One region of the Pseudoalteromonas sp. AS71 genome, then DNA from elsewhere that is predicted to be linked to it. Evidence: predicted binding sites of a transcription regulator. Region 1 holds the regulator's gene; the other holds the start of a gene.
The links. Region 1 encodes sigma-54, which starts transcription at its own class of promoters, with help from an activator protein. Its sites were predicted from a motif close to GTTGGCACGNNNNTNGNNT; they were not measured.

Region 1 (16,482 bases):
TAAAACGAAGCAAGCACAATTAGTTAAACGCCATGATGTAGCAGCTGCAAGAAAAAAGATAAGTACAACGTTACAAAGCGACAAAGTAGCTAATGCATTATCTCGGTTTGAGCAAGTTGAGCAACGTGTAGAAAGTATTGAAGCGCAAATAGAAGCGTATGAGTTAACCGACTCTGCAAATACGACTGCTGCACAAATTGAAGCCTTAGTTAAAAATGAAAAAATAGATGCTGAGCTAGCTCAGTTGAAAACAAGTTTAAAAACTGATTTAAAACAGACTGCTTAAGGAGAAGATTATGAACAGCTTTAATCGCCAACGTGGTTGGTATAAAGATTCGTTAAATAAAAAAATATCAGGTGTATGTAGTGGTTTGGCGCATCGATTAGATTTTCCGGTATGGGCAACACGCGTAGTTACTATTTTATTGTTTTTGAGTTTTCCGTTTGCAGTTGCACTAGGCTATTTTATAGCGCATTGCTGTCTTGAAAATAAAGAGTATTAATACCAACAGGCATAAATATTTGAACAATTTAACGAATTAAATCACCCTATAACGTTGTTAAAAATTTTAATTTAGAACAGCTAAGTATAAAAATTTTTGCCTAGTTATAGCGCAATTTTCTTATCGTTAAATAGACCTCATGTATAAGCCGGTTGGTATAAGGAGAATTACTATGAAAGCTTTGGCAGTATGTGTAATTATCTATTTATTACTGTTTACTGATTTAATAACGTTTGTGCAGATTGATTCTTGGCAGTTGCCGTTATGGATTGCTGACATTAGTTGGGCTGGGCTCGAGCTTGTAGGTGCTTTGGCCGCAATTATTGCTGTAGTTGCGGTAGTGGCTTTAATTACTATGGGATTAGTTGGTGCTGGTGTAGTGGCATTAGCAGGGACTGTTTTAGCGCTTTTATTCGGATCTATAATGATTGCATGGCCGTTACTATTTGTTGCAGTGTTGTGTTGGCTTGTTGCCGATAACAAAAAAGTAGCCTCTTAATCCTTAATTTGACTGACTATTATAGGTTAACTATGTTAAATTTAGCCTGTAATTTAAAGTTTTCATAAGGATAAGAATGATGACGAAACTATGTTTTTCGATGGCTTCTGCATTAATATTTAGTTTTTTTTCGTCATCGTTGGCGGCGCACTCAGGGCACGATCATGGTTCTGATGTGGCTGTGCTCGAAGTAACTAACGCGCAAGTTAGAGAGTTTTTACCTAGCAGTACTTCAACTGTAGGTTATTTAACCCTTATTAATCACAGTGGAGCCGCAGCAACTTTAACTAAGGCAACTATTGATGGCTTAGGGCGTGTTGAAATACACGAACATTCACATGTAGACGGCATGATGAAAATGCAACAAGTTGAATCGGTTGAAATTAAGGCGCACGAAAGTGTCAGCTTTCAGCCTGGCGGTTATCATTTAATGGCATTTGAACCACAAGAGCCATTAAAAGTAGGACAAGAACGTAAACTCACACTATATTTTAGTGACGGTAATCGCTTATTTACTAATGCTCAAGTCGTGTCGCTTGAAGCGCAAGCTAAGCAGTCAAAACCATCTACTCAACACGCTCATCATTAGGAGTACACATGTCGCAACATAAAGGAAAAATAGCAGGAATAATTGTTTTACTGCTTATCATTTTTTACGCAATTGCTGTTTATTGGAGCACAGAACCTTCACGTTTTGACGTTGTTGCAAACGCGAAAGAGCAAGCGCAGCTTCGTAATGAAAAAATAGTAACGGGTTATGTAACTACTTCTACATTAATTACGGTAGCCAATACCTTACTAGATAAACCGGGTGGCTACTTATCAAATGATGTAATACCACCAAGTATTATTATGGATGATATGCCAGCGTGGGAATATGGCGCACTAGAAATGGTACGTGATTTATCGCTTTCTATGCGAAAAGATTTTAGCCGTTCTCAATCACAATCAACGGAACATGAAGCCCTTAAAAAGGCGCAGCCGCAGTTTAATATAAGCTCTGAGGCATGGGCATGGCCAAGTGCCGAAGGTGAGTACCAAAAAGGTATTGACTACTTAATGGTATATCGTGGACAAATTGCTAATGAGCATGAGCGCGATAGCCAATTTTACGCACGAGCAGATAACTTACGTAGTTGGCTTAAAGAAGCTGAAAAACGTTTAGGTAGCTTAAGCCAACGTTTAAGTGCCAGTGTAGGCCAAGAAAAAGTAAACACCGATTTAGCGGGTAATTCATCTAATAAACAAGCAACTCTTGCGCCACTGCAGCAGCAAGTAAGAACACCATGGTTAGAAATTGACGATGTGTTTTACGAGTCGCGCGGTGCTACTTGGGCGTTACTGCATTTTTTACAAGCGATAGAGTATGACTTTAATGACGTGCTTGAAAAGAAAAATGCACGTGTAAGCTTACAACAAATCATACGTGAACTTGAGGCCACTCAAGAAACAGTTTGGAGCCCACTTATTTTAAACGGCAATGGTTTTGGCTATGTGGCAAACCATTCTTTAGTTATGGCAAATTATATTTCTAGAGCCAATGCGGCTTTAATCGAACTCAGCGAACTACTAGCTCAAGGATAAAAAATGAAAAAGTATTGTTTAGCAGCAGCCCTTTCAATGGCATGTTTAGCACCAGCAGCGCAAGCTGACACTCTACTAGGTTTATACGTAGGTGTTGATGGGTGGAAGTCAGATAACGATGGTCAATTTTCTTATAAAAATAATGCATCTCAAGATTTTAATTTTGAAGATGAGACTTTTGTAAGTTACTACGCGGCACTTGAGCACCCTGTACCATTAGTTCCAAATATTAAATTAAAGTATACCGAGCTTGAGTTAAATGGTTCTGCGCTACTTACAGATACATTTAGCTTTAATGGCTCTGATTATGTTGTAGGCTCTACGGTAAATACGGTAAGTGATTTAACACACATCGATTACATTTTTTATTATGAGATTTTTGATAACGATTTAATCTCAATTGACTTAGGTTTAAATGCTAAGCAGTTTGATGGTGATATTGTTGTAAATGGTACTACTCAAAATGGTGGTACTAACTTTACCGAAACAAAAGATTTCTCTGGTTTTGTTCCTCTTGCATATGGCCGTGCCGAAGCCGGCTTACCATTTACTGGTTTAAGTGTATTTTTTGAAGGTAGCTTTTTGGCTATTGACGATAGCAAAGTACAAGATTACCAAGTAGGCGTAGCGTGGGAACTTATTGATAACCTAGCAGTAGATGTTGCTGTTAAAGCAGGTTACCGCTCTATGGTATTAGAACTTGATGATGTAGATGATATTACGACTGATATTGATGCATCTGGCCCATTTGCGGGTATTCAGGTTCACTTTTAATTAGTATTTTCTAATTAAACAAAGCGTGGCATATTATTTTATTGCGTGCCACGCTAAATCAAACTCTCCCTCCAGCGCATTATTAATTAACTGCTTATAAATTTTATTTACAGGAAAATTAATGAGTTTAGATAACTCATCACCTGTTTGCGTGAATTTATAATAGCTCAATACCAAATCACTACTTTTTGCTTTTAACGTTACTTTTTGCGATAAAAATGAAAGGGTAAGTTCTTGCCCCGCTTTAAGCACTGCAGATTCAATTTCTTTTCTATACAGTAAATTAAGATCCATGAGCGTTAAAATATCAGGAAAGCTAATACCCGTTTTTCCTAAATTTAAAGATACTTTATTGCCTTTTCGTAGCAAATCAAACAATGACGGTTTTTTGTAAAAGCCGAGTAATATAAAGTGGCTGTCGTCTTTTTCGTTATAGCCTGAGAGCGACACACATTTTTGTAAAGAGTCAGCTTCTCGCTGTGTCATATGCTTTAACGTTTGCAGGCTTTTAATTGAAAACGTACCAGGGTTGAGTGTTTCTCCCGTTAAAATTTTGGCCCATAAAGTTTGCATTGACGCATTTGAAGTATCCTCGCACAGTGCGATAAAATGCTCTACCCAGTCAGCATCGGGTTGTTTAGTACTTGCTACATCGGGGCAAAACCCCATAGCCATTGCTAAAATTGACTCTATATTTTGTTGTTGTTTTATTAGTAATAAATCTTGGCGCTTTTGGGCACGAGCTAAAACAGAGTTTTCACTGTTGATATGATAAAGCGGCTTAACTTGGCCTTTAATATCGTAATTTTGTTCGGGGGTAGGCAGTACTCCGTTACTGCCTATTTTTGTTATAGGGTAACCAAGTAAGGATTCGATAATGTTAGCAAGGTTAATTCTCGCTTGTGCTGTCTTGACTGTCATGGCTGTGCATTGTCCTTTGTGAATGACTAAGCTGAGCAACAGTTTTAAGGTTATTTAACCCCATTGAAACTGTATTACGGAGCACATATTCGCTCAAAATTGCGGTGTAACCCGATATTAAAGGGGCGGTTGTTTGTCCGTTAATCTTACATATTAAAGTGACGATACCGTTTTGCTCACTAAAATTAAAAGTCCCCCTAATAATATGCTCAGCATTTAAAAGTATATTAAAGCTGACCTTATTTTGATTCACCGAAGTTATGATCATTTCACCATACCCCCATTTTCCTTTCCAAGACTGATGAGCACCTAGGCCAGAGCTAGGTTCGCCCAAGGTAAAACGTATACTTGGGTCTACTTTTTCCCATGGAGACCATTTTTGCCATTGATTAAAGTCAGTAATAAGCGGTTTTACTGCGTCAATATTTGCATTGATTTCTATTGTTTTATTTACACTATAACTTTGAGGAAGTATTAGCCCTACCAGTACTAATACCAATAGCAATAACAGTACGCCTTTGATCAATATTTTTAATGGTTTAATAAGCACACCTTTTATTAGTTTTTTGAGTTGAAATACAACAACTTTTTATTAATCGACTATAGTATGAATTAGATTATAAACCAAAAATAATTTATAAATTGCTACCTAGGAGAGCGAATGTCGTCAGATCAAAACGATTTTTTATTTTTTGAACAAGACTATGAAGATGATGCAGTAATTGAGCCGACTAAGTTTTGGGATATTTTAATTGTTGATGACGAACCTGAGATCCACTCTGTAACAAAGTTAGCTTTGTCTGGGGTTGAGTTTTTGGGGGCAGGCTTGCGATTTCATGATGCCTATTCGGGAGCTGAAGCAATAGAGATTTTAGCTGAAAATAACGATATTTCAGTTATTTTTTTAGACGTTATTATGGAAACTGACGATGCTGGCTTGCAGGTTGTAAAAAGGGTGCGTGACGAATTAAATAATCAACATGTGAGAATTATTTTAAGAACAGGGCAAGCTGGTAATATACCAGAAGAAAAAGTAATACGTGAATACGATATAAATGATTATAAAACTAAAACAGAACTCACTCGCTCTAAATTAGTAACATCGCTCATAACCGCTATTCGCTCTTACGAGCAGGTATGCCAGCTTGAATATCAAAGTGATGCAATGAACACGATTGTTTCTGCATCAAAGTCTATTTTAGGGCTTACTGATATTAAGCAACTATGCAAAGAAATCATCAAGCACATGAGTATTATTTTAAAGTGTTCACCTCGAGGGCTTGTGTGCAGCAAATTAGACGGCGATGACTTTATTCAAGTATTAGGTGGTTGTGGGCATTACGAAGACTACTTTGGTGAAAAATTAATTAATGTTGATAGCAAAGTATTTAAACAAGTTGAGTTGTGTTTTGATTTATTAAAGCATCAACATACAGACTCAAGTGCAACATTTGTATTAAAAAGTAAGCATAGAAAAGCGGCTTTATATATAGAATGTGACCATGTTCCTTTGCAAGCACAATTGCAGTTTGCTGAAATCTTCTTAACAAATGTGAGTGTTGCCCTGGATAATATAAGGCTGTTTGTAAAGTTAAGAGATGCAGCTTATAAAGATGTGCTTACAGGTATTTCAAATCGTACCAATTTTATTGAACGGGTAGAGCGTTATCAAAAGCCGCACGTGAATGATTATGTATTTGTACTACTTGATATAGTTAATTTTGCAGATATTAATAATGGCTTAGGGCAAGAGGTCGGCAATAAAGTATTAATTGGCATTGTGCAAAGGTTAAAAGAAAACTACCCAACAGCTAAGTTACTATCTCGTATTGGTGCTGATGTTTTTGGTTTTATTATTCGCCGTGATGAACTCGACTTAAAAAAATTGAATGAGCAGTTAGGTGTTCCATTTTGCGCAGAAGAGCATACATTGCCTATCGATTTTAGATTGGGTTTATGCCAACAGCAAGACTTTCAAAGTAGCGGGATTGATACACTTAAAGTTGCTTATATTGCACTTGACCAAGCTAAAAAAGCAAAGCATAAAGAAGGCGTTTATTACAATATCGACATGCAAGATAAAATGGCTTGGCGCATAGGAATTATTAGACAATTACGCCATGATTTTGCTCGAAACAAGTTAGAGGTATGGTACCAACCTCAACTTTCATTAGGAGACTTGTCTTTAATTGGGTGTGAGGCATTACTTAGGTGGCCCACCGGTAATGGGTCGTATATATCGCCAGCGGTATTTGTTCCACTTGCAGAAGATGCGGGCTTGATTGTTGATATAGGGCAGTGGGTTTTAGAGCAAGCTTGCCAACAACAAAAGCGCCTAGAAAATATGGGTACCGAAATTTGTATTGCGGTTAATGTGTCTGTTCCGCAGTTTAAAGTAAAAGGTTATGCTCAAAACGTTAAAAATACATTATTAAAATATGGTGTTAAGCCAAAAAACATAGAGTTAGAAGTCACAGAAAGCGTAGTAATGGATGAACTCGAAACTGTTATTAATACACTTAGAGAGCTTCAAAAGTTAGGGATTGAGGTTGCTATTGATGACTTTGGGACTGGCTTTTCATCGCTTAGTTATATACAAAGTTTACCCTTGGATAGGTTGAAAATAGATCGTGCATTTATTAAGGATCTGCCAAATGATGACACTGGCGCTATTGCTGCCTTAGTTATTTCTCTTGGTGCTAAGTTGGGTTTAAAAACGATTGCTGAAGGCGTTGAAACACAAGAACAAGCTCAGTTCTTAAAAAACTTAGGCTGTGATGAGGTACAAGGTTTTATGTATGCTAAACCCATGCCTGAGCATGAATTGATAGAATTTATAAATAAACGCTAAAAAAGATTAACTTATTATTTAAGCTAATGAACGATTTAGAATTTAAAGCGCGATATGCTTTGACTACTTTGTATATATAAAGAATTTAGTAGGGTATAATTCGCGCCTTTTGTTATTCTACGGCCACAATTATGAGCACACTCAAAGCTAAGCGCGCCTTATTTTCATACCCTAAATACTGGGCTGAATGTTATGGCACCGCGCCATTTTTACCAACTACACGTGAAGAAATGGATGCACTTGGCTGGGATAGTTGCGACATAATAATAATTAGTGGCGATGCGTACGTTGATCATCCTAGTTTTGGGATGGCTGTAATTGGCCGTGTACTTGAAGCGCAAGGCTTTAGAGTGGGGATTATTGCCCAACCTGCATGGGACTCTAAAGATGCATTTATGGAGCTCGGCAGACCGAATTTATTTTTTGGTGTAACAGCCGGCAACATGGATTCGATGATCAACCGCTATACAGCGGAAAAACGCATGCGCCACGATGATGCTTACACGCCTAATAACGTTGGCGGTAAGCGCCCAGATCGCGCCGTGATGATTTACTCGCAAAAATGCCGTGAAGCATACAAAGGTATCCCAATTGTTATTGGCGGTATTGAAGCCAGCCTTCGCCGTATTGCTCATTACGACTATTGGCAGGAAAAAGTACGTCGTAGTATTTTGTTTGATGCAAAAGCCGATATTTTAATTTACGGTAACGCAGAGCGCCCGCTAGTTGAAGTTGCACACCGTATTGCGGCGGGTGAAACGATGGATACGATTCAGGATATTCGCGGCACGGCTGTTATTCGAAAAGAGCCTCTACCTGGTTGGCGTGGCAGTGATTCTACCGCTATTGATAAAATTGGTAAAATCGACCCTATTCCAAACCCATATGGCGCGGATGATGTTGGCTGTAGTAAATCAGAATTTAAACAAGCGGGTATTGATTTAAAAGCAGAAGCGGCAAAACCAATCATGGTTCAGCCTGCACGTCCTAAGCCGTGGGAAAAAACCTATGTTAAGTTACCTGCTTATGAGCAAGTAAGTGTTAACAAACCTCTATACGCCCATGCCTCGCGCATTTTACACCAAGAAACAAACCCTGGTTGTGCAAGGGCGCTTTACCAACGACATGGCGATCGCTCTATTTGGGTAAACCCGCCAGCATATCCATTAGAAACACATGAAATGGATGCTGTATTTGGTTTGCCGTATCAGCGTATTCCTCACCCAAGTTATGGTGATGCTAAAATACCTGCTTACGATATGATTAAAACGTCTGTTAATATTATGCGTGGCTGTTTTGGTGGTTGTTCGTTTTGCTCAATTACAGAGCATGAAGGGCGCATTATTCAAAGTCGTTCACAAGAATCTATTATTGAAGAAATTGAACAAATTAGAGATAAAGTTCCCGGCTTTACTGGTGTTATTTCTGATTTAGGTGGCCCAACGGCGAATATGTATAAGCTGCGCTGTACGAGCAAAAAGGCCGAGAGTACCTGTAGACGCTTATCATGTGTATATCCAGATATTTGTAAACACATGGATACAGATCATACGCCAACAATAGATTTGTATAAAAAAGCACGTGAAGTTAAGGGTATTAAAAAGGTATTGATTGCTTCAGGTGTACGTTACGATTTAGCTGTACGCGACCCGCGTTACGTTAAAGAATTAGTAACGCACCATGTAGGCGGTTACTTAAAAATAGCGCCAGAGCATACAGAGGATGGTCCATTATCAAAAATGATGAAACCAGGTATGGGAGCGTACGATCAATTTAAAGAACTATTTGATAAGTACTCTAAAGAAGCCGGTAAAAAGCAGTATTTAATTCCTTACTTTATATCTGCTCACCCAGGTACAAAAGATGAAGACATGGTAAACATGGCTTTATGGCTTAAATCAAACGACTTTAAGCTTGATCAGGTACAAAATTTTTACCCATCACCTATGGCTAATGCTACGACTATTTACCATACAGAGATGAACTCTTTACGTAATATAAAAAACAACTCAGAAGTTGTTCCAGTACCTAAAGGCGCACGCCAACGTAGATTACATAAAGCTATTTTACGCTACCACGATGCAGCTGGTTGGCCAATGATACGTGAAGCTCTACGTAAAATGGGTAAAGCTAATTTAATTGGTAAAGGGCCTAACTGTTTAGTGCCAGAAGAAGGGCGCGATGAAAAATCAGGTAAAGGTGGTAAAAAAGGTGGGCGTCCGGCACTAACGCGACATACTGGTTTTAGCCAATTTAAAAAGGCAAACACTAAGCCAAAAGTGGGCGCTAATCGTCAAAGCACACGTTAGTAATTTTATTCGCTAATAGATAAGGCTAATTGCGGTACGCGTTTTTTAGCTTTTGTATACGTAAATTAAGTCAGCTTTGCTCTTTATTATCTATATTATTGTAGGTGATAAAGAGTGAGGTTTTAGAGCCCCCCTCTCTTTAGATATCCTGTGCTAAGTTTAGCTTTTTTTTAAAGCATTGATGATAACCACAAACGCAATTTAAGTGACCATAACGGCTGAATGCCGGTGAGTCCTTGCGTCATTTTATTATCTTTTAAGATTATATAAGATGGCGTGACTTGTCCCTGCCAATCGGAAAATATCTCCCCGTGTTGATCGTTAACAGTACTGAAGCTGTAGCCTTGCTCATTTAAATAATCATGCAGCTCTTGATCAGAGCCTGATTTTATCGCGATGCTCACGACGGGGTATTTATTCTCGTTTGCGAGTTCGTTTATGGCAGGGGAGGTAATACTACAAATAGGACACCAAGTTCCCCAAAAATACACAAGCGTGGGTTTATCTTGGCTCATTGCTGCTAAATCTATGTTTTGCCCTTCATAGTCGATTAATTGTAATTGAGGATTTGCTGGCATGACAGGTTGCCGCCACCAATTGACGGCGGTATAAATGACGAAAAATATAGAGCTATATACCAGTACACTTTTTAATATGGATACGCTTTTTTGTTTTAGCGTTTTTTTAGGTATGTCATTTTTATGTTTGGTATCCGTTGCCATAGCTACTGATTTACCCTAACTATTTTTGCTGTAGTTTTTTACATTTAAAGCGTTTAATTTATATCAGCAACCATGTAGCAGTACCTAAAAAGGCGAATATACCAACAATATCAGTCACTGTGGTTAGCACCACACTCCCTGCAAGAGCAGGGTCTATATTCATTCTTTTAAGAATTATTGGAATACTTGCACCAGCAACACCTGCCACCACTAAGTTCATAAACATAGCGAAGGCGAGTACGCCACCAAGCATAAAGTCCCACTGCCATAGCGCAATAACACCCGCAATTAATAGTGACCACAAAATACCGTTTAGCGCGCCAATGGCCAGTTCTTTCATCATCAAGAAACGTTGGTTTGTTTGGTTTATATGACCTACTGCAATACCACGGATAACAAGCGTTAATGATTGGCTACCAGCAACACCACCCATAGAAGGGACAATACCGTTAAGCACAGCCAAAATAGGGAGCACATCTAAAGTGCCTTCAAAAAAGCTAGCTACAAAAGCAGCTGCAAGTGCGGTTAGTAAGTTAACTCCTAGCCAAACTGAGCGTTTTTTAGAGCTTTTTAGTACTGGCGCGAATGTATCCTCTTCATCATCAAGACCGGCTAGGCTTAATAAGCTATGCTCGGCATCTTCTCGGATTACATCAACGATGTCATCGATAGTAACACGACCGAGGAGTTGGTCGTTATCGTCCACCACTGGGGCCGATATCCAATTATGACGCTCAAATAATTGCGCTACTTCACTTTCATCCATTGAGATTGGGATAGACTCACAATCTTCATCCATTAAATCGCGGACAATTTTTTCTGGCGGATTAGTTAATAATGTACTCAGCGATAAAGCGCCTATAAAGCAGTTATGTTTATCAACAACATATAAATCATCTGTACCCTCTGGTAACTCACCACGCAGTCTAATATAACGAAGTACAACATCGAGTGTTACATCAGGGCGAATGGTCACCGTATCGGTGTTCATTAGCGCACCTGCTGAACGCTCTTGATATGACAGTGCTTGCGTGGCACGTTCACGGTCTTGAATGTCCATCGCGCTAACAACGTCTTTATAGACGGTATCTGGCAGGCTACGTAATACTTCACCTAAGTCATCGTGGCCCATGTCTTCAGTTGCGGCGGCAATATGCTTAGGTTCCATTTGGGCAATAATGCCTAAACGAACATCTTCAGATAATTCTTCAAGAACATCACCCTGCACATCAGGATCGACCAATTGCCAAAGCAGTCGGCGAATTTTATGCGGTGATGATTCTAATAATAATGCGGTATCACAAGGAGCCGTTTTTGCGAGCATGCGCCTAACTTGAACAAATTGACCACTATTGAGTGACTTCGTCACCTGCTTTAGTTGCTGTAGTGGATAATCTTGTTCAAAAGCTTCTGGCATTGGCGTCCTTTATAAATTGTTATATTACTTTATGGGGGGAGGTGAGTTAACTGGCGTTACTAACCTATTTATTTTATATATCTGTTTTAATTGAAGCACTAGTAATGCGAATATTGTTTTTATAAAACAGATTATTCTTGTTCATTAAAGCGTTGTGCTATTAATTCTCCAACAGCGTGTAAAGCTTGCTCAGAATCAGGGCCTTTACAAACAACTTTAACTTCTTTTCCTTGGCTACTTTCAAGTAACATTAATGCAAGTACGCTATCGCCTGCTGCTTCTTTGTCATCTTGGAATAATGTGATTGTCGCATCAAATTGTACTGCTAATTGCGCAAGCACAGTAGCTGCTCTGGCGTGTAAGCCTAATTTGTTTTTTATTAAAAAGGTATCTTCATAATGCATAACTTACTCTACCTAAGCTGAACAGGTGATTATTCAGCTATATTATTTTTCTTGCTCGCGATGGCGAATTTTTACATTGGGATGTGTCATTGCAAAACTTTCACCGATAGTTTGCGCTAAATACACAGAGCGATGTTGCCCGCCTGTACACCCAATAGCAATGGTTAAATAACTGCGGTTATTTCTTTCTAAATGCGGTAACCACGTTTGTACAAATGTTTGAATTTGCCATGTGAATTTTTGCACTATGCTGTGATTGGCCAAATAATCTTTAACGGGTTGATCTAACCCATTTAAAGGTTTTAATTCAGGTTCCCAATGTGGATTTGGTAAAAAGCGTGCATCAAATACATAGTCGGCTTCTTTTGGTATACCGTGTTTAAAACCAAACGATTCAAACGTGACAATTAGTTGCTTATCTTTTTTACCTAAAATCTTTTCACGAATAGATTCTGCAAGTTGGTGAACGCTTAAATCAGTTGTGTCTATCATAAAGTCGGCGCGGGTGATTAATACATCAAGTAATTCTTTTTCTTTTTTGATGGCTAAATCAAGAGGCAGCGAGTCAATTGATAGTGGGTGTAACCTGCGTGTTTCTGAAAAGCGTTTTATCAACGTTTGATCGTCGCTATCTAAATAAAATAACGTAGGATTTGCAAAGCCTGGTAAGTATTCAAGAATATCGTTAAATTCATCTTGCTCTTTAGGGATGTTTCGCACATCAATGCTAACAGCAATTTTATCGTAGCTATCAGACACACTGCGAACTAATGAAGGAAGCAAGTTAACTGGAATATTATCTACGCAATAATAGCCTAAATCTTCTACAACGCGTAAAGCAACCGACTTTCCAGAACCAGAACGGCCGCTTATGATAATTAACTCCATTTAACACCCTTTATAAAACTATGATTGATCGACAATAACTTGGTAAAGCTCAGTATCAGATTTTGCACTGCGTAACTGTTTACAAAAATCTTTGTTGTTTAGTTTATCAGCAATGGTTGCTAGAGTCTTTAAGTGCTGCTGGTTATCGCCATCTGGTACGATGAGTGCGACAAAAATATCAACAGGGCGATTATCGATTGCATCAAAGTTTATTGGAGTTTCGCTAACGAGCACTAAAGCCAAAGGCTCTTCTGCACCGCTCATTCTTCCATGAGGAATAGCAATGCCACGCCCTATACCTGTACTACCTAATTTCTCTCTGCTCATTAAAGCATTAAGAATATCTTGTTGCGGTAAATACGGAAGTTTGTCGTGAGCAAGTTCGCTAATGAACTCTAAAATTCTTTTTTTGCTATTAAAAAGGACCGCAGCTTTGCTGCAGTCCTGGCATATAAGTGAACTTAATTTCATCATATTAGTGTCGAGCAAGCTTCTCTTTGTGTTTGATTACTTGGCGATCGAGCTTGTCGATCAACGAGTCAATAGCGGCATACATATCTTGATGTTCTGTAGAGGCAAATAGCTCAGCACCGCTTACGTGTATTGTGGCTTCTGCTTTTTGATTTAATTTTTCTACATCGAGAATGACATGAACATTATTAATATGATCAGAGTGTCTTTCAAGCTTCGCAAATTTAGTATTAATATAGTCTCTTAGTGAATCGGTTAATTCTACGTGACGACCAGTTAAGTTTAGTTGCATAAGCATTACCCTCTTAGTTTAGCGTCTTAAATCAGACTTTTACGCTGATTTGACGGTGGAATAGCAAGAGATTCGCGGTATTTTGCGATTGTACGTCTCGCTACTTTAATTCCTTGCTCAGCCAATATATCCGCTATTTTGCTATCACTCAATGGTTTTGCTGAGTTTTCTGCTGCGATTAATTTTCGGATAAGCGCACGTATTGCTGTAGATGAACATTCACCACCGTTTTCAGTACTTACATGGCTTGAGAAAAAATATTTAAGCTCAAATATACCACGGGGTGTATGCATGTACTTTTGAGTAGTCACACGCGAAATTGTCGATTCGTGCATTTCTACCATTTCAGCAACATCATTTAAAACCATTGGTTTCATGGCTTCAGGGCCATGTTCAAAAAAGCCTTGTTGTTGCTTAACAATACAATTAGTAACTTTTAATAGCGTGTCGTTTCTACTTTCTAAGCTTTTAATAAACCATTTAGCTTCTTGTAAATGTGAGCGAATAAACTGGCTGTCGCCACTTGATTTTACAGTGCGAGACATTGCTGCGTATTGGCTATTAACACGAATTTTAGGCATGCTATCTGGGTTTAATTCGACAACCCAGCGGCCTTTAATTTTTTTAACTGACACATCAGGAATAACATACTCAGATTCTTCCCTTACAATAGTATCTGCAGGTTTTGGGTTGAGAGTATGTATTAGTGTCATTACTTCTTTAAGCTCTTCTTCTTTGAGCTTAGTTTTTTTCATTAATGTACGATAGTCGCGAGCTGCTAATAGATCAATATGCTCGGTTAAAATCATTTTCGTTTCATTAATATAAGGTGTTTCTTTATCAAATTGATTAAGCTGAATACACAAACACTCTTGTAAACTACGTGCAGCAATACCAACAGGATCAAACAGTTGGATGCGTTTTAATACCGCTTCAATTTCATCAAGTTCGACTTCGTTATCATCTTCGTTTTCTTGATTAAAGCTTTCTAAAATCTCTTCGCAGCTTAGTGTTAAAATACCTGAATCATCGACAGCTTCTACAATAGCAATAGCAATAGCTTCGTCTGTAGGGCTAAATGGCGTTAGTTGTAATTGCCACATTAAATACTCATGGAGCGTTTCAGTAGAGGCGCCTTGGTATATTGATTCGTCTTCAGGCATTGGACCTGATGAGGCTGCAGGAGCGGCACTCATGTACTCATCCCAACTGACATCCATAGCCATGTCGTCACTTAGCGTGTCTTTTGCAAGTGCTTCACCAGTATCTTGTTCGTATTCGCTCGGAGCATCATCAGCAGATGCGCTAACAGTTATGTCATCGGTATCAGCTTTTTGCTCGTTTTTACCAGCAGCGTCTTCGGAATAGTCTGCCTCTTCAACCTCTAATAGTGGATTACTGTCGAGAGCTTCTTGTATTTCTTGCTGGAGATCCAATGTACTGAGTTGCAACAAACGAATAGCTTGTTGCAACTGTGGAGTCATTGTAAGTTGCTGGCCCATGCGCAGCTGTAGTGATTGCCTCATGTATCTCTAACAATCCTTTTATGTTGTTATAATTAATACTAGCAGATGCTTAAAGACATGGCGTAAATGTTACAGCCTAAATTGCTCGCCTAAGTAAACATCGCGTACTGTTTTATCATTTAATACGTGTTCTGGAGTACCTGATGCAATCAGCTCCCCATGAGAAACAATGTAGGCTTTTTCACAAACATCAAGGGTCTCTCTTACGTTATGGTCGGTAATTAATACACCAATCCCACGATTTTTAAGATGTTCTATTATTTTCTTTATATCTAATACCGAAATAGGGTCAACACCGGCAAACGGTTCATCCAGTAATATAAATTTAGGATCTGCTGCCAGCGCTCGTGCTATTTCTACACGACGACGTTCTCCCCCCGATAATGCCATACCTTGGCTATCACGAATGTGTTGTATGCTAAATTCATCTAATAAGTTATTGAGCGTGTCTTCTCTGGCTTGTTTATTTAGTTCTTTGCGCGTTTCTAAAATGGCCATTAAGTTTTGATAAACAGTCAGCTTTCTAAAAATCGATGACTCTTGTGGTAAGTAGCCTATGCCTAATCTAGCACGACTATGCATAGGTAAAAGAGTAATATCGTTATCATCAATAGATATTTTACCTTTGTCGCTAGGAACAAGCCCTACAATCATATAAAAAGTCGTTGTTTTACCTGCACCGTTAGGGCCAAGTAAGCCAACTATACTGCCAGCTTGTACTTCAAGGCCGACGTTTTTTACAACTTCACGACCTTTATAGCTTTTTGCTAATAGTTCTGCTTTTAATGTGCTCATGGTTGACCTTTATCGCCTTTTTTACTTTTTTTAGTTTCGATCGGTACTAAAATTGTGTGAACGCGGTCAGTTGAGTTTTCATCTTTTTCGGCACTGATGAGCTGCTGCTCTATGTCGTAGGTAATGCTTTTAGCATTTATTTTTTGTCCGGCTTGCGATACTTGTGCATTACCAACAAGCGTTAAAAAACGCTTAGATACATCATAACGTACTTCGTCAGCACTGGCGCTCATAGTCGTGCCGTCTGATTGCTTTTCTTCAAAGTGCGCAGGGCTACCTGTGGCAATTAATAATTGTTTATTATCACCAAGTTCATCACGTTTGTGTACTTCGAGGCGATCGGCTGTAATGCGGCGATTACCGTGAATAATCTCAACGTTTTTCTCAAAAATACCCACATTAGCTTTCAATTGACCTTCTTGCTTGTCGGCACTTATTGAAATTTGATTGGCAGCAGGTTGCGTGTTTTGCTCTGCAGCACTACTATTAAACGCTAGTATAAGTGTAGGAATTATAAGTGATTTTA
Region 2 (16,482 bases), on a different contig from region 1:
GTTACTATTCGTCGAATTCGTAAGCATTTTGAAAGTGATAACTCAACGTCAGAGTTAATCAGCACCATCCATGGTGAAGGTTACCGTTTCATTGGTAAAATTGACGCTTAATGAGAGCTAATTAGTTTCACTCTAATTGCTGTAAAAATAAATGAAGGGCTTTTTGTCCTTCATTTATTTTATCTGCTAGAACATCTAACCACTTCTTTAATACTTCATCAGATTCATCTATTGCACCATGCTCCATTACTTTGGCATGAAGCTGCACATCATTAAGACCTACTGAGCCAGCCGCACCTTTAAGTTTATGTGCCACTGATTCATATTCTTCTCTATCACTGGCAGTTAATGAAGTAAGTAATTCTTGCTGATATTGTGGACTTAGCTTTTCGAATAACTGACTACTGCGCCTAAATACGACCAAACCCATTGAATTTACAAAGTCTTCTATTGTTTCAATATCTAATAGGTGTGCATCAATACCTTCAAGTGCTTCTTCACTCACTTTAAGTTGTGGTTCTGAGCATTCACTTTGCTTAATGCCAAATAAGTCAGCCAGCATTTTATCAAGCTTAACTGTGTTAATTGGTTTAGCCAGTGCGCCTTGTATTGATATACCCTCAAGCTCTTTTTCAGCACTACGTACATTAGCTGTTAAAGCAACTATTGGTAATTTATCAAAATGGCTATCTGAACGTATTTGCTTAGCAACCACGTCACCGTTTATATCTGGTAGCTGCATATCAAGTAGAACTAAGTCGAGATCATCTTCGGTTTCAACAAACGAAAGTGCATCCTCACCGGTTTCAGCCCATAAAACTTCATGGCCGCGTTGCTCTAATAAGTTTGTAGCAATTTCGGCGTTAAGAGGCACATCTTCCACTAGTAAAATATACAAGCCTCGGCCAACATAACTTTGCTCTGTAGGTGCAATACATAAACTAAGCGGTATTTGCACTGTAAAACAACTTCCCTCACCTTCAGTACTATTGACTGTGATTATCCCTTTCATTGCACTTACAAGTGCCTTGGTTACAGCTAAACCAATACCTGAGCCTATCGCGTTAGTCCCTTTTAAATCCGGTGCTTTGTAATACATATCAAATATATGGGCAAGCTGCTCGGGTGGAATACCTTGACCAGTATCCGATACCTTAATAACTAACCATGGGCCTTCTACACGATTTTCTCGGCTACATTCGAGTGTTACTTTTCCTTGTTGAGTAAACTTAACTGCGTTGTTAATTAAGTTCCAAACAACTTGGCGTAGTCGAGTTGGATCGAGCTGCGCGTAAATATCCAGCATACCATTGCGTTTAATATCAAACTCAAGCTCTTTTTGCTCCGCTATTAAGCCTGCAAAATTAACTACATCGTTTATAAAGTCTGACACATTAATAGAATTGGTTGCTATATCGAGCTGATCTCTATCTATTTTATCTAAGTCTATAATATCGTTAAAAATATTACCGAGTGTTTCAGCACTCGAAAAAATAGTATTGCCCCAACTACGCTGTTGCTTATTAAGCTCTGTATCTAATAACATACGCGTTAAACCAACAATACCATTCAATGGTGTACGTAGTTCATGGCTCAGCGTAGCAATAAACTTACCTTTGTCTTTATAGGCAGTTTCAAGTGCTTGAGCTGCTTCTTTACGGCTAGTGATATCACGACCAAAACCCAATAAACCAATGTAGTCACCGTCATCATTTATAAAAGGTAATTTACGCAGCTCAAACCAACGTGTTTCACCGTCCACTTCATAGCCTACATCTATAGTTAGTGCTTTATGGCTCTGCTCTACCTCTTTGTCGGTTGCCAAAACTTCAGCTAAAAAATGACTCGGAAATATTTGCTCAACCGTTTTACCAATCAGTTCGCTGCTTGATTTACCCATTACTTCTTCAAACATTTTATTACAGCCGGCAAATACACCGTTGTTATCGCGGTAATAAAATAAATCGGGAGATGAATCAACGATTGAGCGTTGCAACATGCTTTGTTGAGCAAGTTCTTGTTGAGTTTTTTTACGTTCAGCAATTTCTCGGCGCAACTCTTCGATAGCACGGTGCTTGGCATGAAACGCCATTTTACGTTCGTCAATTTCAATATTTAGACGACTAATATTATCTTTTAATGTTTGATTTAAAAGCTTTTCTTGTTTGGTTGCGCTATCTAAATAAGCATACGATGCATCTAATTGGCGAATTGAATTAAGCAATACACTTATAATTAAAGGGGAAACCACAGCAGTAAAAAACACCACAGCCAAAATATCAACAAGATGCAATTCACCAATCGCGACATAATAAAACATGCTCGATAAAATAAGAGATACAGTTAAAAATAAGGTGTAACAAATAGCTGCGGTTTTAAATTCACCAAATCGCGTTATTGAGCTGGAAAGTACCCGAGCCCATGGGCTCAAAGAATAATCGGTCATACGTAATTTTATCTCTTAGCTGTGTGCTTAAATATAAAGAAGGCAATGCGCATGTATAAACATACCATTTACCCAGATTTTAGCATTTTTCTTCTCCCTATATTCATGTTGTGCGATAAAAACAGAATTTTTCATGTTTGATTTTGCTTCTCTCCTCAACTCATCATTTCAGCAATAAATTATTTAGTGTAAAATGCCCCGCTTTATTATCTCCAAATACGAGTAGCGCACATGCAAACCAATATGCCAGATATAGCAGACACAGCACCCGCTTTACAAACAGGTAAATTAGACTGGGTTGGCATGGGCGAAATCGAACTGCCATTTATTTTTGAATCGCGAGACTTATCACCGGTAACAGTAAACGCTAAAGCCCGTGCATTTGTTAATTTGCATAAAGAAGATGCCAAAGGCATTCATATGTCACGCCTATTTTTGGCACTTGACCTGCTTTCAACCGAGCAGCAAGTTAATCCGCAAACAATAGCGCAAGCACTCGATACCTTTATAACTAGCCACGAAGGGCTAAGCGATAAAGCACAAATTGAATTTAAATTTGAATTACCGCTACGCCGTAAATCACTATTAAGTGGTAAAGCGGGCTGGAAAAGCTACCCAGTTGTACTTACCAGTACAATTGAAAATAACATTATTAGCTACGAGCTAACCGTAGATGTTACCTATTCTTCAACGTGCCCATGCTCTGCGGCACTTGCGCGCCAGCTTATACAAAATGCGTTTAACGAAAAGTTTAACCAAGAAACCTTAAGCCAAAAAGATGTCCACGAGTGGCTAGGCACTACACAAGGTATTGTAGCGACACCTCACTCGCAGCGCTCTATTGCAAACGTAAAAGTAAAGCTTGATAGCAATATTCAAGAGTTTGACGTTGTGACGCTAATTAATACCCTTGAAGCTGAACTTAAAACGCCTGTACAAGCGGCAGTAAAACGCGAAGACGAGCAAGAATTTGCCCGTTTAAATGGCCAAAACCTTATGTTTTGTGAAGATGCCGCACGTAAAATAAAAGCATTGCTGGAGGATGGTAATTACAGCGACTACTGGCTGCAAATAAACCATTATGAATCACTACATGCACACGATGCTGTAGCTATTGCGGTTAAAGGCATTGAAAGTGGCTACAAAGCTTAATTGCTGCGTAGTTTCACTTTTAAAAACAAACGGTATTTATTTTATAACCCATACTTTTTAGGCACGTAAATTGCTTTATTTGAGCAGTGTCAATTTGTTGTTATGGAGTTACCGTATGGAATTCGCTTTATTATTAATCTTAGTGTTAGTTGTCGGGGCCTCTGTTGTTGCGTCAAAATTTAATGACGATGGCGGAAACCCGTATCCTTTTACCCGCAAGCAAACTGTTTTCACTCAGGTTGAAGGCGCTTTTTTAAATCTTCTAGAACGAGCTGTTGGCGATCAATATAAAGTTGTTAGTCGCGTTAAGTTAATTGACGTTATTGACTGTAAGCAAGGTCTTTCTGTTAAATCTAAACGTGCTGCTTTAGTTAAAGCTAAAAATAAGCAACTCGACTTTGTATTAATCGACAAAGAAAAACTTACTATTGTTGCGGCTGTTGACCTAGTTAACAATGCCAATAAAGATGGCCACAAAGCTCAACGCGACTGGTTTGTAAACGGTGCATTAGAGTCTGCGGGTATTCCACATATTCGTATGAAAGTTAAATCGGGCTACCGTCCTTCTGAAGTACGCGATGCAATTATGTTTAAACTTGGTAAGCCTGCAGCAACACAAACGCAGCGCCCTGTTCGTAATCGCTCACATAAGCCAGCGGTACTTTCACCTTCTCAAGCTAAAGCACAAACAACTGCTTTAGCTGAAATTTAAAAACCAAATTAAATACTCTCCTAAAAAGTATTTAAAGCGAGCTCAAAAACAAGCTCGCTTTTTTGTTTTTTATTGCTAACTTCACGTATAATCAAGTGATTCAAACTCAGGAATTAAACATTATGAATGTTGGTATTATTGGCGCAATGGAGCCAGAAGTTAAAATTTTACGTGAAGCGATGCAAAACCCAAAAATTTTAACTAAAGCAGGTTTCACTTTTTATACTGGTGAATTGGCTGGTAACACAGTAACACTTGTTCAATCTGGTATTGGTAAAGTAGCATCAACGATTGCAACCACCTTACTGATTGATAACTTCAAACCTGATTGCGTAATTAACACAGGCTCTGCCGGTGGATTCGATCCATCACTAAGTGTTGGCGACGTAGTAATTTCGTCAGAAGTACGTCACCACGATGTAGATGTTACTGCTTTTGGCTACGAAATTGGCCAAGTACCTCAAATGCCAGCAGGCTTTGCAGCTCACCCAAAATTAGTAGAAGCAGCACAACAAACAATCGAACAAATCAGTGATGTTAAAACACTTGTTGGCTTAATTTGTACTGGCGACACCTTCATGTGTGATCCGGTACGTATTGATAAAGCACGCAGTGATTTTCCTACAATGCTTGCCGTTGAAATGGAAGGCGCTTCAATTGCACAAACGTGTTTTACGCTTAACACGCCATTTGTTGTTATTCGCTCAATGTCTGATATTGCAGGTAAAGAGTCACCACAATCATTTGAAGAATACCTAGAAACAGCATCAATCAACTCATCTAAAATGGTTGTCGCACTTTTAGAAAAGCTAACTGCAGTGTCTCTTTAAATGCTTAGCAATATTGTTCAAAACCACTTGGACTTTATTGCCTTCATACTAGCGCTCCTTGCTGAGCGCTTTATTCCTCTTGTTAGCTGGTATCATCCTAATACAGCGTTAAGCGCGGTTTTTAGTGCTATTGGCAAGCGTATATACAAACGCAAAGAACCTAAAAGCTATCAATATTTAGCAGCTATACTCGCAAGCACGCTCATTTTAAGTGTTATTCTCATTATAGTCGTGTTATTGCTTGAGTTTGCTTTTTACCCTGAATTACTCGCAGGTCTTATTTTATACTTATGCTTAGAAAGTAAGAGTATTGATAAAAAAGCGCTCCGTATTGCAAAGCTAACTAAACAAAATCAAAAATCGACGGCACGCGAATTACTAAAACCACTGCTTGCCCGTGAAGTTAATAGGCTTTCATCTCCTGGTATTATCAAAGCATTAATTGAGAGTTTAATACTGCGCACTGCTCGATACTATTTCGTAGTTATATTTATATTTTTAGCCTTTGGCCCTATTGCTGCTCTCGCCTATCGATTACTTACTTTAATACAACAAGCCTGGCGTAGTGATATACCCCCAAATAGCTACTTTTTAAAACCGCTTAAAATTCTCTTGTTTATTATTGAGTATATTCCAATGCGCTTGCTGGCTTTAACTATTGCAGCAAGTAGAGCGAGCAAACAAAGCATGCACTACATAAAGCATTACGGCAGGCACTTTTATCAAACTAATACTGGTTGGCTACTCAGTACATGTTCTGCATCACTTGGAGTACAACTAGGCGGGCCTGCGGTTTATTTGGGTACTCGCTTTAATAAAATGCGTATTGGTGCTGATAGATTACCTACCCCCGAGGATGTGCCTGTAATAATTAATAGGTTAAATCAGGCCCGTGTATTTTGGTTGTTAGTAATTGTAAGTATTGAAATATTAAAAGTGATTTAGTGACTATTTAGTGGCTACCTCGTAACTATTTACAGACCCAAAATACAAGCACAAAAAAACCAGCCTAGGCTGGTTTTTTAGTTTCATACTGTATTTAAGCTACAGTGATGTTTGCAAACTTACGTTTACCTACTTGGTAAATAGCCGTTGTACCTTTTGCTACTTCAAGTTTGGTATCAGTGATTTTATCTTCACCGTTAAGTTTAACTGCACCTTGCTTAATCATGCGCATTGCTTCTGACGTACTAACTACTAAATTTGCTTCTTTAAGCAAGTTAGCAATTAAAATAGTATCTTCTGCAATAGTGATTGTCAGCTCAGGGATTTCATCTGGTAACGCTTTTTTCTGAAAACGCTGAATAAAATCATCATGTGCACCTTGTGCATCAGCTTCACTATGAAAACGAGCAATTAACTCTTTAGCTAGTTCTATTTTAATATCGCGCGGGTTAGTACCTTGCTCAACACGCTCTTTTTGAGCTGCAATTTCTTCAATAGAAAGCGCGCTTAATAAATCGTAATAACGCCACATTAGCACATCACTAATTGACATTATTTTACCAAACATATCGTTTGGCGCATCAGTAATACCAATGTAATTACCAAGTGACTTAGACATTTTTTGAACGCCGTCAGTACCTTCAAGTAATGGCATCATTAATACTGTTTGCGGCCTTTGGCCTTCAACTTTCTGTAGCTCACGACCCATTAGTAAGTTAAAGCGCTGATCAGTACCACCTAGTTCCACATCAGACTCTAGTGCAACCGAATCCCAACCTTGTACCAGAGGGTATAAAAACTCATGAATTGCAATTGGTTGACCGCTGCCATAACGCTTTTTAAAGTCATCACGTTCAAGCATGCGCGCTACGGTTTGGTTTGCAGCAAGTTTTATCATACCTGCAGCGCCTAACTTTTCCATCCAAGTAGAGTTAAATGCAACAGTGGTTTTAGCAGGGTCGAGAATTTTGAATACTTGTTCTTTATATGTTTCAGCATTGGCTAATACGTCTTCGCGAGTAAGTGGTTTACGCGTTACGTTTTTACCTGTTGGGTCGCCAATCATGCCAGTAAAGTCACCAATTAAGAAAATAACCTCATGACCTAGATCCTGAAAGGTTTTCATTTTATTAATTAGTACAGTGTGCCCTAAATGTAAATCAGGTGCTGTAGGATCAAAGCCTGCTTTTATTTTTAGCTTTTTGCCCGACTTTAGTTTTTCAACTAGTTCGTCTTCAATTAATATTTCTTCTGCACCGCGTTTTATCTCTGCTAGAGCGGTTTGTAAATCCACTTTGTATTACTCCAAAATTCTGCCTACGAAGGGGCGACTAGTTACTTGTAATCACGGTTTTTATTAAGGTTTAAACCGAACATATATATGTAGCTAACATAACAAATTTCTATCTAATTAAAATAACTTTTTAAGTTATTAGGGCAACTAAACTAAATGAATTGAGTCTTAGTTAGATAGGACGTTAAAAAAGGCTTTCTACCCCTGATTTTAGCGTAGTTTAAATCTACAAAACACTAGTATTCGCACATTATTAAGTATATCCTGCAATATTACGTATTTATTATCTTGACAGCAGAAAAGGCACGTTATGGTTCACGTGGTTCACACGCTCCCCAAAAAACACAAATTGCTTATTCTAGGTTTGGTTTCTGCTATTGTTGGCTTAGCCTTTCTTCCTTCTGAAAAAGCCACTGCATCCAAAGACAATAGTGCAAATGCACTAGAAATTGGTAAGCGCTATGAGTTACAAGTTAAAGTTGATGACAACGAAAAATTAACTGAGCTAAATTCAGAGCAAGCAGCAGAAAAGTTACCAGAATACGACTTTGTCGATCATAAAGTTAAAAATGGCGACAATTTAGCAATTATCTTTAAGCGTGCTGGTTTTTCAGCTCAAACGCTTCATAAACTAATTAACACTAATGCAGAGACTCGCAAGCTAACTAAAATTCATCCAGGTGAAGTACTCAGTTTTGCTACTGCTGAAGATGGCTCTTTGGCTCAACTGCGTTATGTAATTTCAAAAACAGATACTTTATTTGTTACCTTAAACGACGAAGGTAATTACGATACAGCTATCGATAGTAAAGAAATTGAAACGCTAACTAAAACCGCTGGCGGCGAAATATCTAATAACTTTTGGACTTCAGCAATTGCGGCAGGTTTAAGCGAGCGCCAAATAATGAACTTTGCTGACATATTTGGTTGGGATGTTGATTTTGCAAATGATATTCGTAAAGGCGATTTATTTGGCTTAATTTACGAGTCTCATTATGTTGATGGCGAGTTTATTGGTACCGGTAAAATTATTGCCGCTGAATTTGTAAACCAAGGTCAGCGCTTTGCAGCGATTCGCCATACCGACGGCAATTTTTATACGCCTGAAGGGCGTAGCATGAAAAAAGCCTTTTTACGTGCACCTGTAAGCTTTAAGTATATTAGTTCTAGCTTTAATCCTAAGCGACTTCATCCTGTTACTGGGCAAGTTAGAGCGCACCGTGGTATCGACTTTGCAGCACGCACTGGCACACCAGTAGTCGCATCAGGTAACGGTAAGGTAGTTAAAGCGGGTTACAGCAAGTACAACGGTAACTACGTATTTATCAGCCATGGCACACAATATGTAACTAAGTACTTACACCTAAATAAGAAACTGGTTAAAACAGGCCAAAAAGTTAAACAGGGCCAACAAATTGGTACTGTAGGTTCTACTGGTCGTGTTACTGGCGCGCATTTACACTATGAGTTTTTAGTAAATGGCGTTCATCGTAATCCTAAAACCGTTAAACTTCCTAAGTCAGAGCCATTACCTCGCTCAGAACTGGCTAAGTTTAAACCGATTGCAGATAACTTTATTGCCCAACTTGAGCGCAATCGCGAGCTACAGTTAGCACTAAAATAAAGCTTATTAATAAACATTAAAAAAGCCTTTGCAGGTTAAATCTGCAAAGGCTTTTTTGTATACGCTATAAACCATCAATTCATTAATACATAAATGAGCTGAATAACTAAAGATACCATCACTAGCGGCCAAATATATTTACTGTATTTGGTTGCGCCAGCAAGCCCTATTTTACTTTGATATTTTTCAAGCAGTGGAATGAGTATCGCCAGCGCGACAAACAATCCAATTAAAATAACGAATATATTCATATTAGCGCCCTACTTATGGTAGCTCATGCCCTTTAGCGCTTACATAAAGTGCATACCAATGCTCACGAGTTAGCTCTACGTTTACAGCATCACAAGAGGCTTTAATACGCTTAGCATTAGTTGTTCCAATAATAGGCTGAATAGATGCGGGGTGGCGAAGTAACCAGGCAATTACAATCGCCTCAGCAGAAGTATCATAAAGTGCAGCCAGTTTATTAACTAAAAGACTCGTGTTTATATCGGCCTGCGATGCGTTTGATAAATCACTACCACTGTATAAACCTTGGCATAAACTGCCCCAGCTTTGAATTTGAATTTCAAAATGGCGACAGTACTCAATACTACCTGGTGTAAAATTAAGATCTTTACCGTCACTGTTACCGGCATATACACCTTCATCAACAAACTGATGCTTTTGCAAACTAGCCTCAATTTGATTAGCCACAATAGGCATATCAAGTGCGTGCTGTAAAAAATTCATTTGGTGCTGCTGCATATTAGATACTGCAAAATTGCGCACTTTACCGCTTTCTTTTAAGCAACTAAATATACGAGCAATTTCGTTAACTTCCATGAGAGGATCAGGACGATGTAGCATAAGTACGTCTAAATACTCTGTATTTAATCGCTTCAAGGATGCTTCAACTGATTGCTCAATCCACTTAGCCGAAAAATCATAGCGCTTTGGTCCTAAGTCATCTTCAAAACGAATCCCACACTTAGATTGAATATACATGTGCTCTCTAAGCTCTGGTCGCTCACTTAATGCTTTACCAAAAACCTGCTCAGCTTTACCAAAAGTATAAATATCAGCATGGTCAAAAAAGTTAATGCCACCTTCAATAGCATTATCTATACATTCATGAGTTTGCTTAACATGTGCATCAGTAATTGCGTCTTTATTCCAACCGCCGCCCAGACCCATGCATCCGAATACAAGTTTACTAACATGAGGTAAGTGCTTTGCTAAAGGTGTGTGAAGCATGATAACTATCCTTAAAATTTTGAAGAGCTGTTACTGTAAACAAAAAGCGCTGAACAAGAAACCATTTAGCGGCGAAGAAATTAAGAACAAAAAAAAGCGCAGTAAACTGCGCTAATCGGTTGGATTAAAATTAATTTAACCAACAAGTGCTAATAAAATACCCGCAGCAACTGCACTACCAAGAACGCCCGCAACATTTGGTCCCATTGCATGCATAAGTAAAAAGTTATGAGGATTACTTTCAAGACCTACTTTGTTTACTACTCGTGCCGCCATTGGCACAGCCGATACACCTGCCGCCCCTATTAATGGGTTTATAGGTGTTTTAGATATGCGATTAAGTCCTTTTGCCATAAATACGCCAGATGCCGTACCAATTGCAAACGCGAGTGCGCCAAGTACTAAAATACCAATCGTCTCAACAGTTAAAAACTTATCTGCAGCAAGCTTTGAGCCTACAGCTAAGCCTAAAAATATAGTTGTAACATTGATGATTTCGTTTTGAGCACTGTTACTTAATCTATCAACAACACCTGACTCTCGCATTAAGTTACCTAAACAAAACATACCTACCAGCGGTATAGCAGCCGGTAAAAACATAGCCGTTAAGCTAAGCACCATAAGAGGGAAAATAATCTTTTCCTTTTTAGATACTTTACGAAGCTCTGGCATTTTTATTTTACGTTCTTCTGGAGTTGTTAACGCACGCATAATTGGCGGCTGAATAATTGGCACAAGTGCCATGTATGAGTATGCGGCTACCGCTATTGCACCAAGTAAATCAGGTGCCAGTTTTGACGCTAAAAATATTGCAGTAGGTCCATCTGCTCCACCTATAATCGCAATAGCCGATGCATCCTGTAAAGTAAACTCAAAGCCTGGCACATAGTTTAATAATATCGCACCAAACAGAGTCGCAAAAATACCAAACTGTGCAGCCGCACCTAATAGCAACATACGTGGATTAGCAATAAGCGCACTAAAATCGGTTAGCGCCCCTACTCCCATAAATATCAATAACGGAAAAATCCCCGTATCAATACCCACATAATAAACGTAGTACAAAAGCCCACCTGGGTCTGACAAACCTGCCACTGGTACATTTGTTAAAATCGCACCAAAACCAATAGGTAGTAATAATAGTGGTTCAAAGCCTTTAGCTATCGCTAAAAACAGTAATAAACACCCTACCGCAATCATTATTAACGATGGGATTGTAAAGTTAGCAATGCCTGTCGCATTCCAGAGGTTTAAAATACCTTCCATCCTCTATTTACTCCTAAGCTAATGCAATCATAGCGTCGCCGGTAGTTACAGCATCGCCTTCACTAACTAACACTTCAGCAATTGTTCCGGTATGCGTAGCGCGTATTTCAGTTTCCATTTTCATGGCTTCCATAATAATCACTACATCGCCTTCGTTAACAACTTGCCCAGCTTTTACTTTAATCTTAAAAATATTACCGGCTAGAGGTGCGTTAAGCGTTTCGCCTGATGCTACCGAAGCCGACTGGGGAATGTGCTCAGAGTCTTTTAAGGTTACTTCTTTAAGTTCACCACCTTGCGCCACTACTACGTCGTAAACTTTACCATCTACTTTTACGCTGTACTGCTCAGCTTTTACGCCGTTATTGTTTGAAGTTGATTTAGAAGGTGCTTTACTGCTTTTATCTTCAACACAAGGTACTGGCTCGAATGCATCTGGGTTGTTGCGGTTTTTAATAAACTTCAAACCAACTTGTGGAAACAATGCATAAGTTAGTACATCATCAATTTGATCATCAGCAAGTGTTAAACCTTGCTCTTGCGCTTCTTTTAATAATTCAGCTTCAAGCGTTGCAAGCTCTGGTGCAATGTTATCTGCAGGGCGACAAATAATAACCTCAGCTCCATCAAGCACACGCTCTTGTAGCTCTTTATTCATTGGTGCTGGTGTTAAGCCATATTCACCTTTTAATACGCCAGCAGTTTCTTTAGTGATTGTTTTATAACGCTCACCAGTTAGCACGTTAAGTACTGCTTGAGTACCTACAATTTGCGACGTGGGTGTTACTAAAGGTAAAAAGCCAAGATCTTCACGTACGCGTGGGATCTCAAGTAAAACTTCATTAAGCTTATCTGCCGCGCCTTGCTCTTTAAGTTGGTTTTCCATGTTTGTAAGCATGCCACCAGGTACTTGAGCTAGTAAAATACGACCATCAACCCCTTTTAAGCTACCTTCAAATGCCGCATATTTTTTACGTACATCTCTAAAGTAAGCAGCAATTTCTTCTAGGTGATTTAAATCAAGGTCAGTATCGCGCTCGGTACCTTCAACTATCGATACAATAGTTTCAGTAGCAGTGTGTCCGTAAGTCATACTCATAGATGAAATAGCGGTATCAAGCATGTCAATGCCTGCATCAATCGCTTTTTGATAAGTAGCAGTACTTAAACCCGTTGTAGCATGGCACTGCATAGCAATAGGAACCGATACCGTTTCTTTAAGTGCTTTAATTAGTTTTTCAGCATCGTATGGCTTTAATAAACCCGCCATATCTTTAATACAAATTGAGTGACAACCTAAATCTTCTAATTGCTTAGCAAGAGTTAGCCACATTTCAAGCGTATGAACAGGGCTAACTGTATACGAAATAGTACCTTGAGCGTGTGCGCCTACTTTTATAGCCGCTTTAATCGCTGTTTCAAGGTTGCGTACATCGTTCATTGCATCGAATATACGAAATACGTCAACGCCATTTTTATGCGCGCGTTCTACAAATTTTTCAACTACGTCATCAGCGTAATGGCGGTAACCCAATAGGTTTTGACCGCGTAATAGCATTTGTTGTTTAGTATTGGGCATCGCTTTTTTAAGCGCACGAATACGCTCCCAAGGATCTTCGCCTAAATAACGAATACATGAATCAAATGTAGCACCACCCCACGATTCAATAGACCAATAACCTGCATCATCTAGCTTGCTAGCAATAGGTAGCATATCGTCTAAGCGCATACGTGTTGCGAGCAATGATTGGTGCGCATCGCGTAATACCAATTCTGTTAATTTTAATTTAGCCATGTGTGTGCCCCTTATTTGTTATTTGATTTGTACTGAGCAATGGCAGCACTAATAGCAGCGATGTGCTCATTAGGCACACCTTGAGATTTAAAAGACGGTGATTTAACTGGTGATGCCTCTGGTTCGCTAAAGCGCGTCACCAAATTAGACATAAGCGTTACTGCACCAATTAATATCGACAGAAATACAAACACCCCAACCATACCAGTTAGCATTAAGCTACCAGCCGTTGTGAGTAGAGCACCTATATCCATTTTTCTCCCCCTTGAAACCCATATCGAAAATAAAAAATCGATTTAATTAAATATTTATTCACTGGATGATAACAAAACTAGTCGCTTTGTCTACATCTTGTAAATTGGTAAAACCAATTAAACTATAAACAACATAACACTCAGCTTATTTACATGCCATAACCCAGCAACCATGCGCCCTACAATACACGTGGGAAATAACGACTATAGCTAATAGTTATATAGAAGTTGTTAATTAACTATTCAACTTAATAAAAATACACACCAAACTTTATAATAAGTACAAAAACATGCACTAATTGTTAATTGGTCTTACCAAAAAATTTATTCTCAGTGGATTTTTGCCAGCAATTTGTAACAGTGTGAATAACTTACATAACAAAGCGTAAAAGTTACTAACTAACAAATAACTAAAAACACAACCAAAAAACATAAGCAATTGATATTAATAAAAAATAAACTTTGGCATGTAACTGGCATTAGTTATTATGAGCAAATTTGATAACCAAGGAGAAAACAATGTTACGCTGGACAATTACATTTTTAGTTATTGCTTTAATCGCTGCAGTGTTAGGTTTTGGTGGCATCGCAGGTGCCGCAGCTGGTATAGCAAAAATTATATTTTTTATCTTTTTAGTACTTTTAGTGATTTCATTAGTTTCAGGTGCACTACGTGGTAAATCGCCCAGGTAGATAAAGCATTCAACTAACACACTAAAATTTAATTAAAACTTACAAGGAATTACATTATGAATTCAACAACTGTAAAAGCAGCACTAATCGGTCTATTCGCAAGTTTTTTCATCATGGGTTGTGAAGACAACCATGCAGAAGACGCAGGCGAACGTATTGACGAAGCAGTAACTGACGTGCAAAACAAAGTAGAAGATGCATGTGAAAATGTTAAAGAAGGCGTAAACGCTGAAGAAACTAACTGTTAATTCTTCTTGTATCGCTAAAAAACGGCCTTAGGGCCGTTTTTTTGTGTCTGTAATAAAATCACTGACTATAAAGCTGCTCATTTAGCGGTTAGCTTGTTAAAATAAAAAAAACGATATTTAAAGCAAGGCAATATGGCATTTACAACAACCTACACGCTAGATAAACCCTACTTTTATGAGTGCTTTGATGAGTCACTCCCGTACAGTAAACGCGCCAAACCTAAGTACTTTTTACTTGTACTACTGGTTGCGCTTGGTTTATTTGGCATTTATGTTTTAAACGATCATTACTTAGGATCGTTTATGATCATGCTAGGTGTACTAGAGTGCGTCGCTTTTTACTATCGCAGACCTTGGTGGGTAACCAGACAAATGCTCAGCAGAGCATCAGGCTCTGAGGTAATACTTACCTTTGATGAAGAAGGTATTAAATCGGCTAATCATTACAAAAGCTTTCAGCTAACTTGGCAAGACATAAGCGAAGTAATAGATACGCAGCAAGGTATTATTATTAAAAATAAAAGCGGAATGCAGTATATTTCAAAACAGATATTAACCCCAGAAACACTCGCTTTTATAAACAAAAAAGCCACTCAGTGAGTGGCTTTTGACTAGTTGAGTTAATTACTCAACTACGTATACGTGTTGATTAAGCATTGCCCGGATTAGGGTTCGACTTTTCAGCTTGTATGCGCATGTAAATCTCTTCACGATGCACTGATACGTCTTTTGGTGCATTAACACCGATTCGAACTTGATTTCCTTTAACACCTAGAACAGTAACTGTTACTTCGTCACCAATCATTAGGGTTTCACCTACTCTACGAGTTAGTATTAGCATTCTCTTGCTCCCATGTTCCAATAAAAATTATAAGATTCCGCTTAAACATACTAATGAAAATTAGACTGAAAAGTAAGTAAAAACTCTCAATCTATCCATTTTCTGTTAAAAATGCTTTGTGTAATGCACGAACAGCCAACTCTAGGTACTTTTCATCTATTAAAACTGAAATTTTAATCTCTGAAGTCGAGACTAAAACCACATTAATATTTTCCTGCGCTAATGCATCAAAAAATAAACTTGCTACACCAGAATGCGATTTCATACCCATTCCAACAGCAGACACTTTAGCGACTGTTGGTAATCCGCTTATATTTTGAGCACTGAGTTGAGCTTGATCTTCGCTCAATAATTCAAGTGCTTGCAGATAATCATTCGAGTGCACAGTAAAAGCATAGTCTATTTTTTCAAAGATATGATTAACTTGATTAATCATATCTATTTCGATGCCATTATCAGCAAAAAGTTTCAATATTTTTGAAAGATATTGTGTACCGCTTGGCACACCATCGACTTTAATTAAACATTCGTCACGATTAAACGCAATCCCCGATACCACCTTGCTTGGCATATCGTTCTCCTCAAAACTTATTAATGTGCCTTCATCAGGATTAAAGCTCGAAAGCACCCTAAGTGGCACATTATGCTTGCCTGCAGCTTCTACCGAGCGAATATGCAAAACTTTTGCCCCTAAACTCGCCATCTCTAACATTTCAGCAAAGGTTACTTGGCTCATTCGCCGTGCATTAGGTTCAACACGAGGATCTGTAGTATATACGCCGTCAACGTCTGTATAGATCTGACATTCATCGGCTTTTATTGCAGCAGCTATTTCTACAGCCGATGTATCGGTACCACCGCGCCCAAGCGTAGTAATATTGCCCTCAACATCGCGCCCCTGAAACCCAGCAATAATAGCAATACGGTTATGCTCAAGTTCATGCTTTAAACGCGTAGCAGCCACCTCAGCAATACGAGCTTTACCAAACATATTGTCGGTTAGAATATTGACTTGATCGGCTAACAAGCTCACAGCAGAGTGGCCACGCTTTATTATAGCCATAGCAAGTAGTGATACAGAAACCTGCTCTCCAGTGCTAATAAGTACGTCTAGTTCACGGCTACTCGGGCGAGTATCGATTTGTT

Region 2: a site for sigma-54 is predicted at 14,016-14,034, ahead of WNY98_RS19155 (DUF1328 family protein). Genes of this name have one in related genera too.

Annotation. Positions count from the first base shown of each region.
Region 1 is NZ_JBBMQZ010000001.1:36,969-53,450, forward strand. Features, by position in the region: gene WNY98_RS00210 (PspA/IM30 family protein) at 1-286, shown strand, start outside; gene WNY98_RS00215 (PspC domain-containing protein) at 297-503, shown strand; gene WNY98_RS00220 (hypothetical protein) at 676-1,002, shown strand; gene WNY98_RS00225 (copper chaperone PCu(A)C) at 1,079-1,591, shown strand; gene WNY98_RS00230 (DUF2333 family protein) at 1,600-2,586, shown strand; gene WNY98_RS00235 (TIGR04219 family outer membrane beta-barrel protein) at 2,590-3,360, shown strand; gene WNY98_RS00240 (TIGR03899 family protein) at 3,394-4,281, opposite strand; gene WNY98_RS00245 (SRPBCC family protein) at 4,250-4,831, opposite strand; gene WNY98_RS00250 (EAL domain-containing protein) at 4,943-7,132, shown strand; gene WNY98_RS00255 (YgiQ family radical SAM protein) at 7,264-9,441, shown strand; gene WNY98_RS00260 (protein disulfide oxidoreductase) at 9,612-10,019, opposite strand; gene mgtE (magnesium transporter) at 10,222-11,580, opposite strand; gene WNY98_RS00270 (HPr family phosphocarrier protein) at 11,712-11,984, opposite strand; gene rapZ (RNase adapter RapZ) at 12,027-12,872, opposite strand; gene ptsN (PTS IIA-like nitrogen regulatory protein PtsN) at 12,891-13,343, opposite strand; gene hpf (ribosome hibernation promoting factor) at 13,348-13,635, opposite strand; gene WNY98_RS00290 (RNA polymerase factor sigma-54) at 13,662-15,161, opposite strand; gene lptB (LPS export ABC transporter ATP-binding protein) at 15,231-15,956, opposite strand; gene lptA (lipopolysaccharide transport periplasmic protein LptA) at 15,953-16,482, opposite strand, start outside.
Region 2 is NZ_JBBMQZ010000033.1:9,596-26,077, forward strand. Features, by position in the region: gene arcA (two-component system response regulator ArcA) at 1-111, shown strand, start outside; gene arcB (aerobic respiration two-component sensor histidine kinase ArcB) at 128-2,446, opposite strand; gene folE2 (GTP cyclohydrolase FolE2) at 2,678-3,598, shown strand; gene WNY98_RS19105 (DUF2726 domain-containing protein) at 3,714-4,310, shown strand; gene mtnN (5'-methylthioadenosine/S-adenosylhomocysteine nucleosidase) at 4,433-5,140, shown strand; gene ampE (regulatory signaling modulator protein AmpE) at 5,141-6,085, shown strand; gene tyrS (tyrosine--tRNA ligase) at 6,180-7,379, opposite strand; gene WNY98_RS19125 (peptidoglycan DD-metalloendopeptidase family protein) at 7,690-9,003, shown strand; gene WNY98_RS19130 (hypothetical protein) at 9,078-9,254, opposite strand; gene WNY98_RS19135 (aldo/keto reductase) at 9,268-10,239, opposite strand; gene WNY98_RS19140 (sodium ion-translocating decarboxylase subunit beta) at 10,375-11,505, opposite strand; gene oadA (sodium-extruding oxaloacetate decarboxylase subunit alpha) at 11,519-13,300, opposite strand; gene WNY98_RS19150 (OadG family transporter subunit) at 13,312-13,554, opposite strand; gene WNY98_RS19155 (DUF1328 family protein) at 14,074-14,247, shown strand; gene WNY98_RS19160 (hypothetical protein) at 14,304-14,495, shown strand; gene WNY98_RS19165 (YcxB family protein) at 14,628-15,095, shown strand; gene csrA (carbon storage regulator CsrA) at 15,145-15,336, opposite strand; gene WNY98_RS19175 (aspartate kinase) at 15,428-16,482, opposite strand, start outside.